One region of the Nocardioides pymetrozini genome, then DNA from elsewhere that is predicted to be linked to it. Evidence: predicted binding sites of a transcription regulator. Region 1 holds the regulator's gene; the other holds the start of a gene.
The links. The regulator LexA, encoded in region 1, represses DNA repair genes until DNA is damaged. The targets are predictions, from matches to a motif close to TCGAACANNTGTTCGA.
Positions count from the first base shown of each region.

Region 2: the regulator LexA is predicted to act here: its motif matches at 2,416-2,431, upstream of ruvC (crossover junction endodeoxyribonuclease RuvC).

Region 1 is NZ_CP175556.1:840,672-844,846, forward strand. It holds gene ACJ5H2_RS04100 (ATP-dependent DNA helicase) at 1-876, shown strand, start outside; gene ACJ5H2_RS04105 (MXAN_6640 family putative metalloprotease) at 896-2,458, opposite strand; gene lexA (transcriptional repressor LexA) at 2,527-3,285, opposite strand; gene ACJ5H2_RS04115 (LysM peptidoglycan-binding domain-containing protein) at 3,580-3,951, shown strand; gene ACJ5H2_RS04120 (hypothetical protein) at 4,069-4,175, opposite strand, start outside.
Region 2 is NZ_CP175556.1:1,936,775-1,940,949, reverse strand. It holds gene yajC (preprotein translocase subunit YajC) at 1-48, opposite strand, end outside; gene ruvB (Holliday junction branch migration DNA helicase RuvB) at 181-1,260, opposite strand; gene ruvA (Holliday junction branch migration protein RuvA) at 1,283-1,879, opposite strand; gene ruvC (crossover junction endodeoxyribonuclease RuvC) at 1,876-2,400, opposite strand; gene ACJ5H2_RS09455 (YebC/PmpR family DNA-binding transcriptional regulator) at 2,506-3,273, opposite strand; gene ACJ5H2_RS09450 (acyltransferase family protein) at 3,289-4,161, opposite strand.

The sequences.
Region 1 (4,175 bases):
CCGCCGACGCTGTGCATCGCCCCGCTCCAGGTCTGGGGCCAGATGCGCGACAAGCTGCTCGCCGACAACACCGTCGTGATGACCTCGGCCACGCTCATGCTCGGTGGCGACTTCGCGACCGTGGCGGGCTCGGTGGGCCTCAAGCCCTCCGAGCGGGTGGCGCCCGAGGCGCCCCGCGGCGAGTGGCCGGAGGACGCCCAGCCCTGGCGCGGGCTCGACGTGGGCAGTCCGTTCGACTACCGCAAGCAGGGCATCCTGTACGTCGCCCGGCACCTCCCGCCTCCGGGCCGCGACGGGCTGGGGCCGGCCCAGCTCGACGAGATCGCCGAGCTCGTCGACCAGGCCGACGGCCGTACCCTCGGCCTCTTCTCCAGCCGCCGCGCGGCGCAGACGGCGGCCGAGCACGTCCGCACCGCCTTGCCGCACCTGACCACGCTGGCCCAGGGAGAGGCACAGCTCCCCGAGCTCGCACGCCAGTTCGTCGAGGATCCCTACACCTGCCTGTTCGGCACGCTCGGCCTGTGGCAGGGCCTCGACGTCCCCGGCGACACCTGCCAGCTGGTGATCATCGACCGGATCCCGTTCCCCCGCCCGGACGACCCGCTGATGAGCGCCCGCCAGAAGGCAGCCGACCAGGCCGGCGGCAACGGCTTCATGCAGGTGGCCGCCACGCATGCGGCGCTGCTGCTCGCCCAGGGGGCGGGCCGGCTCATCCGCACCACCGAGGACCGCGGCGTGGTCGCCGTGCTCGACCCCCGGCTGGCGACGGCGCGCTACGGCTCCTTCCTCCGGGCCAGCCTGCCGCCGATGTGGGCGACGAGCGACCCCACGGTGGTGCGCCAGGCGCTCGGGCGGCTCAGCGGCCGCGGCGCCTGAGCGTCCGGACCGGGACGCCTCAGCGCACGACCCGCGCGCTGACCTTCGCCGTCGCGTCGCGCTTGCCGGAGTTGGCGAAGGTGATCTCCACCCAGCGCACCTTCTTGCCGAACGCGAAGCGCTTGGTCTTGTCGCCCGAGCGGTTGATCTTGACCGCCTTGGTGACCGGGGCCTGGCCCTTCTTCTGGATCGTGACCAGGACGTAGCCGCCCTTCTTCCGCTTCGGGCCGTCCACGTGCACGCGCAGCTTCGCCTTGCCGGAGACCTTCGACTTGAAGCGGATCGTGCGGGAGGCGAGATGGCGCAGCGAGGTCTTGTCGGACACGGCACGGCGGGAGCTCGTCAGCTTCACGCCGCGCCAGAGCTTGGCGCGGGGGTAGGCGGCGCCCTCGCTGTAGTGCAGGGCCGGGCGCCGGTTGGCCGCGGTGAACCACCCGAACTGCGTGCGCAGGTCGGTGCCGCGCAGCGCGAGCGCACCACCGAGCGCCTGGCGGGCGGTCGGGGCGCCGGCCGCGCGGTCCCACACGTCGCGCACGACGGTCGGCATGCCGCCGGGGACGTTGACCTCGGGGAAGCGCTCGCTGAGGTACTTGAAGAAGATCCACGCACCGTACGGCGCAATGCCGCGGCGGTGGTCCATCGACTGCGCCGGCTGGCCGAGCGGACCGCCCTTGAGGTACTGCCGGTTGTCGTCGATCGAGTCGTAGACCTCGTCCTCGGCCCAGGTCGCGGTGGCCTCCATCAGCCACCCCTCCTCGTTGACGTCGTAGGCGAACTGCACGGCGTGGAAGTACTCGTGGGCGGCGGTGACCTGCAGGTTCCCGGCCGGCCCGGGGACGGGGCCGTACTCGGCGTAGTTGTTGTCGAGCACGCAGTAGGCCGGCGCCGTGACGTGGCCCGACACCCGGGTGTCGGTGGTGCAGTAGCCGTACAGGCCTCGCGGACCGAGGTCGGCCAGGTAGACGTCGAACTCGCTGCCGTCGCTCACCGGCGGACGGTAGCCGGCCGCGGCGTAGCGGCTCGCGACGTGCTTCATGACGCCCAGCACTGCGTTGGCATAGCCCGGGCTCGCGGCGTCGGCCGTGTCGTTGACGTAGCGCACGCAGATGCCGCTGTCGCAGGTCGCGGACTGGTTCGCGGTGGTGTAGCAGGGCAGGCCCGAGCCGGGGCTGCACTCGATGCCGCCGGAGCCGGGCGGGGGGCGGTGGGCGGTGCTGGGCCGGGCGAGCAGCCGCGCGGCGTCGTCCTGGAGCGTCTTGGGAAGGTCGTCCCGGGTGACGGCGAGGTCGCGCAGCGCCATGGTCAGGTCGGCGCCCTCCGCGGGCACCGCGGAGGCGTCCGGCGCGGTCGGGGAGGCTGCGGGCTCGAGGATCTCCTGGACCGTCTCGAGCGCCTGCTCGGCCTCATCCTGGGCCGGGTCCTGGGCCGGGTCGGCGTCGTCGGCGAGCGCCGCCGGGACCATCGGCGCTGCGGGCGCGACGGGGTCCGCCTGGGCGACGGAGCCGAGCGCCGGCACCATCAGCAGCGCGAGGACGAGCGAGAACAGCAGCCCAATGAAGGGGAAGTGGCTGCGACGAGGCATCGGGACCGGCCTTCGGTACGGCGACAGGACGGTCCCGACCCTATGTCACGGGGGCGACGAATGGCGCCTCACACCCGCCGCAGGACCGCCGTCACCTTGCCGAGGATCGTGGCGTTGGTGCCGTCGATCGGCTCGAACGCCGGGTTGTGGGGGAGCAGCCAGACCCGTCCGTCCTTGCGCTGGAAGGTCTTGACCGTGGCCTCGCCGTCGATCATCGCGGCCACGATCTCGCCGTTCTCGGCGGTCGGCTGCTGGCGGATGACGACGTAGTCGCCGTCGCAGATCGCCGCCTCGATCATCGACTCGCCGCTGACCTCGAGCAGGAACAGCTGGCCGTCGCCGACGAGCTGGCGCGGCAGCGGGAAGACGTCCTCCACGCGCTCCTCGGCGAGGATCGGGCCGCCCGCGGCGATCCGGCCGACGACGGGCACGTGGGCCGGCACCGGCGCGGCGTCGCCGATCCCCGTCTCGTCGTACGCCGGGCGGTCGGGGTCCTCGACGGTGCCGAGGGCGCGACGCGCGGCCATCACCTCGGGCAGGAAGACCTCGAGCGCGCGTGGCCGGTTGGGGTCGCGCTTGAGATATCCCTTCTCCTCCAGCGTCCGCAGCTGGTGGGCGACGCTGGAGGTGCTGGTGAGCCCCACCGCCTGGCCGATCTCGCGCATGCTCGGCGGGTAGCCCCGCTTCTCGATGCTGTCCTTGATGTGGGCCAGGACCCGCTGCTGGCGGGGGGTGAGCCCGCTCGCGTCGGCCGGGCCGTCGGGCAGCTCGGCGACGCTGCTCGCCTGCTGCGCGCCCTTGCGCTCGGTGCCCTTGCGCTCAGCCATCAGATGCCCTCCAGATCGGGTGCCGGGTGGTGCGGCCCGCACCAGCGGGCCCGGTGCCGACGCTAACCGAAGCGGACTGCCGGTTTCAAACACCTGTTCGAACCGCGTGTCGCGACACGCGGTCGAACGCGTATTCGAACCGGTGCTGGATTTCTTCGAACACCTGATCTAGTCTCGTACACATGTTCGATCGAACGCCTGATCGAACCCCTTCCGTCGGACCCCCTGCGTAGACAGTCCCCGTTCAGCCGGAGCCCGTCCGCCAGGACCCGTCCACTTCCCCCGGAGGTCACCATGAGCACGATCACCCTCGCCCCCCGCGTTGCCCCCGCCCGTCCCACGAGCGCGTCCCGCCCCGCCTCTCGCGGCCAGGTCCGGCTGACCCGGCGCGGCCGCGCGGTGGTCTTCGGCCTGGCCCTGGTCGTCGTCGCGCTCGCCGCGGTCTGGCTGGCCGCGGGCTCGGCCGCGACCCGCGACTCCGGAGGTGCGGCCCAGATCGACGTGGTGACCGTCGCGCCCGGGGACACGCTGTGGGCGATCGCGAGCGAGGCCGCGGCGGACACCGGCGACAGCGTGCGCGACATGATGCAGGCCATCCAGCAGCTCAACACGCTCGACGGCAGCGTCGTCTACGTGGGCCAGGAGCTGCGCGTCCCGACCAGCTAGGTCGACCGACTTCTCCGCTGCCTCGACCCCAGCGGAGATGGGCCGCCAAGGCCTTGGGGAAAGCCGAGGGGCGGGATCCGACCGAACCGGATCCCGCCCCTCGCGCCGTGCCGGCCCTCAGCGGGCGGCGCGCTTGCCGCCCTTGGGGGCGGCGGGGTCGCGCTTCGGGCGCGGCGGGGGAGCGTGGCTCAGGCCGAGCGCGCGCGAGAGGCGCACCGCCAGCA
Region 2 (4,175 bases), 1.1 Mb from region 1:
GATGGCCGCGATCGCCACGATCGGCAGCAGGGACACAACGTCGTTCACGGACCAACCTTCTCCACGGGGGCAAGGACGGACGCCGGAGGACGAGGACGTCCCCGGGACCGACTGCGAAGTGTAGCCACGGAACCTTGCACCGCACGGATCGACGGCGGATTCGGCCGCGACGCCGCCGGCTCAGTCCTCGAAGAGGGTCGGCCCGGTCTCGTCGTACGGCAGGACGGGTGGCGTGAGCCCCAGGTGCGTCCACGCCGCGGGGGTCGCGATCCGCCCGCGCGGGGTGCGGGCGAGGAAGCCGTTGCGCACCAGGAACGGCTCGGCGACCTCCTCCACCGTCTCCCGCTCCTCGCCGACGGCCACGGCCAGCGTCGACACGCCCACCGGACCGCCGCCGAAGCGGCGGCACAGGGCGTCGAGGACCGCCCGGTCGAGGCGGTCGAGGCCGAGCTCGTCCACCTCGTACAGGTCGAGGGCGGCCTGGGCGACCGAGCGCGTGACCACCCCGTCGGCGCGGACCTGCGCGTAGTCGCGGACCCGGCGCAGCAGCCGGTTGGCGATGCGCGGGGTGCCCCGCGACCGTCCCGCGATCTCGGAGGAGCCGTCGGCGGCGAGGTCGACGCCGAGCAGGTCGGCGGAGCGGCGCACGATCCGGTCGAGCTCGTGCGGCTCGTAGAACTCCAGGTGGGCGGTGAACCCGAAGCGGTCGCGCAGCGGCCCGGGCAGCAGTCCGGCCCGGGTGGTCGCCCCGACGAGGGTGAACGGCGGCAGCTCGAGCGGGATCGCCGTCGCGCCCGGCCCCTTGCCGATCACGACGTCGACGCGGAAGTCCTCCATCGCGAGGTAGAGCATCTCCTCGGCCGGTCGCGACATCCGGTGGATCTCGTCGACGAAGAGCACCTCACCCTCGTTGAGGCCGGAGAGGATCGCGGCGAGGTCGCCGGCGTGGGTGATCGCGGGCCCGCTGGTGATCCGCAGCGGCGCGCTCATCTCGTGGGAGATGATCATCGCGAGCGTGGTCTTGCCCAGCCCGGGCGGCCCGGAGAGCAGCACGTGGTCGGGGGCCCTCCCCCGCTGGCGCGCGGCCTCGAGGACCAGCCCGAGCTGGTCGCGCACCCGGGACTGTCCGACGACCTCGTCGAGGGTGCGCGGGCGCAGGGCCGCCTCGACGGCGCGCTCGTCGCCCTCGGCCTCGGCGGCCGTGAGCGAGCGGAGGTGACCCTCCTCCGCGGCCTCGAGCTCGTCTTCGTGGAAGGGCATCCCTCAGCCTCTCATCCGCCGCTCACGCCTTCGACAGCGAGCGCAGGGCCGCCCGCAGCAGCTCGCGTACGTCGGGGGCGGCGCCCGCCTCGGCGGCGACCGCGTCGACGGCCTTGTCGGCGTCCTTGGCGTTGTAGCCGAGGCCGACGAGTCCCTGGTGGACCTGCTCACGCCAGGCGCCGGTGGCGGTCACGGCGCCGGCGGGCGCGGAGCCGGTCGGCACGCCGATGCGGTCCTTGAGCTCGAGGATGATCCGCTGGGCGCCCTTCTGCCCGATGCCCGGGACCTTCGTGAGGGTGCGGACGTCGTCGGAGGCGATGGCCGTGCGGACACCGTCGGGCGAGAGCACCGCGACGATCGCCTGGGCGAGCTTGGGCCCGACCCCGGAGGCGGTCTGGACCAGCTCGAAGATCGCCTTCTCGTCCTCGTCGGCGAAGCCGTAGAGAGTCAGCGAGTCCTCGCGCACGATCATGCTCGTCGGCAGGGTCGCGGTCGCGCCGGTGCGCAGCTGGGCGAGGGTGCCGGGCGTGCACATCAGCTCGAGCCCGACGCCGCCGACCTCGACGACGGCACTGGAGAGGGTGAGCGCGGCGACCTGGCCGCGGACGAAGGCGATCAACGCGCCCTCCTTCCTGCCGCGGCGAGCGCGGCGTCGATGCGGGCCTGGGACCCGCCCCGCCAGATGTGGGTGATGGCCAGGGCGAGGGCGTCGGCGGCGTCGGCGGGCTTCGGCATCGCGTCGAGCCGCAGGATCCGGGTCACCATCGCCCCGACCTGCGCCTTGTCGGCGCGCCCGTTGCCCGACACCGCCGCCTTGACCTCGCTGGGCGTGTGCAGCGCGACCGGCAGCCCGCGGCGCGCGGCGCAGACCATCGCGATCCCGGCGGCCTGGGCGGTGCCCATGATCGTGCTGACGTCGGAGCGGGCGAAGATCCGCTCGATCGCGACCGCGTCCGGCCGGTACTCGTCGAGGCGGGCGTCGATGCCCTTCTCGATGGTGACCAGCCGCTCGGGCACGGCGAGCTGGGAGGAGGTGCGCACGACGCTCACGTCGACGAGCGCCAAGGGACGCCCGACGGAGCCCTCGACCACGCCGAGCCCGCAGCGGGTCAGCCCCGGGTCGATCCCGAGCACGCGCACGCCATCACCTTCTGTCCGAACAGATGTTCGGACAGAACGTTAGTGGTCGATTTCAGAAAACCGCGGCGACACGCGCAAGGCGCCTTACGCACCCGACCACGCGTCTCACTCCTCGATCTGGTCCAGGACCTCGTCGGGGATGTCGGCGTTGGAGAAGACGTTCTGCACGTCGTCGAGGTCGTCGACCGCGTCGACCAGCTTGAGCACCTTGCCCGCGGCGGCCGGGTCGGCGACCGGGATGTCCATCGTGGCGACGAACTGGACCTCCGCGGACTCGTAGTCGATGCCCGCCTCCTGCAGGGCGGTGCGGACGGCGACGACGTCGGTGGCCTCGGACTGGACCTCGAAGGCCTCGCCCAGGTCGTTGACGTCCTCCGCGCCGGCGTCGAGGGTCGCCTCGAGGAGGTCGTCCTCGGAGACCTCGCGGTCCTCCTGCGCCTTGGCGACCACGACGACGCCCTTGCGGTGGAAGAGCCGGGACACTGAGCCCGGGTCGGCCATGGTGCCGCCGTTGCGGGTGACCGCGGTGCGGACCTCCATCGCGGCCCGGTTGCGGTTGTCGGTGAGGCACTCGACGAGGAGGGCGACACCCTGGGGTCCGTAGACCTCGTACATGATCGTCTCGTAGTCGACGCCGCCACCCTCGAGCCCGCCGCCGCGCTTCACCGCGGAGTCGATGTTCTTGTTGGGGACCGACTGCTTCTTGGCCTTCTGGATGGCGTCGAAGAGCGTGGGATTGCCGGCCGGGTCGGGGCCACCCATCTTCGCGGCGATCTCGATGTTCTTGATCAGCTTGGCGAAGAGCTTGCCGCGCTTGGCGTCGATCGCGGCCTTCTTGTGCTTGGTGGTCGCCCACTTGGAGTGGCCAGACATCAGTCCCTCTGTCTCTCAGTGTCGTCTCGGGGCAGGCACCGGCACCGCCTCGGGCGCCGCCACACCGCTCGGCTTGGTGACGGCGGTGGATTCTACCGGTGGCCAGACGAAGAGCACGTCGGCCCAGCGATGGCGCCGCAGCCGCACGAGCAGCGCCCCCGTCGCCAGCGGTACGACGACGGCGACCGGCACCGCGAGGCGGGGGTCGTGCACGCCCGCCAGGTGGGCCAGCCGCACGGCGTACACCATGACGACGAGGTGGCAGGCGTAGAACACGACCGACTGCCGCCCGATCGCCGCCAGTACGCCCCACGGCAGGCGGTCGGCGGCGGTCGCGACGGCCGTCGGGACGAGGGGCCCGAGGGACCGTGCGGCGACGTCGCCCAGCAGGAACCACCCCGCCAGGACGGCGAACCGCTGCAGGTCGGGCGAGGCGATCGTCGTGCCGAGCAGCACCAGCGCCGGCCCGGCGACCGTGCGCAGCCACGCCGGCAGCGGGGTCGCGAGCACGTGGTAGCAGAAGAGGAACGCGAGGAACCACAGATAGCTCTCGGGGTGGTAGAGCAGCCGACGCGCGAGTTCGGGCGGCGGCGGCCGGCCCGCGGCGACCGCGTCCACGGCCAGGTGGGTGACGTCGAGCGCTGACCAGAGCAGATAGGGCCACAGCAGCGCGCGCACCTTGCCCGCGAGGTGGCGGCGGGCGCCCTTCGCGAGCGAGCGGGCGAGCAGCAGTCCGGAGAGGGCCATCAGCAGCGGGATCCGGTACGGCTCCAGCGACCGGTTGAGCGCGGCCAGGCCGGGCAGCGGCCCGGCGGTCAGCTCGGCGTGCAGCAGCACCACCGCGACGACGGTGAGGCCGCGCAGCCCGTCCATCCACTGGTGCCGCACCCGCCGACGATGGC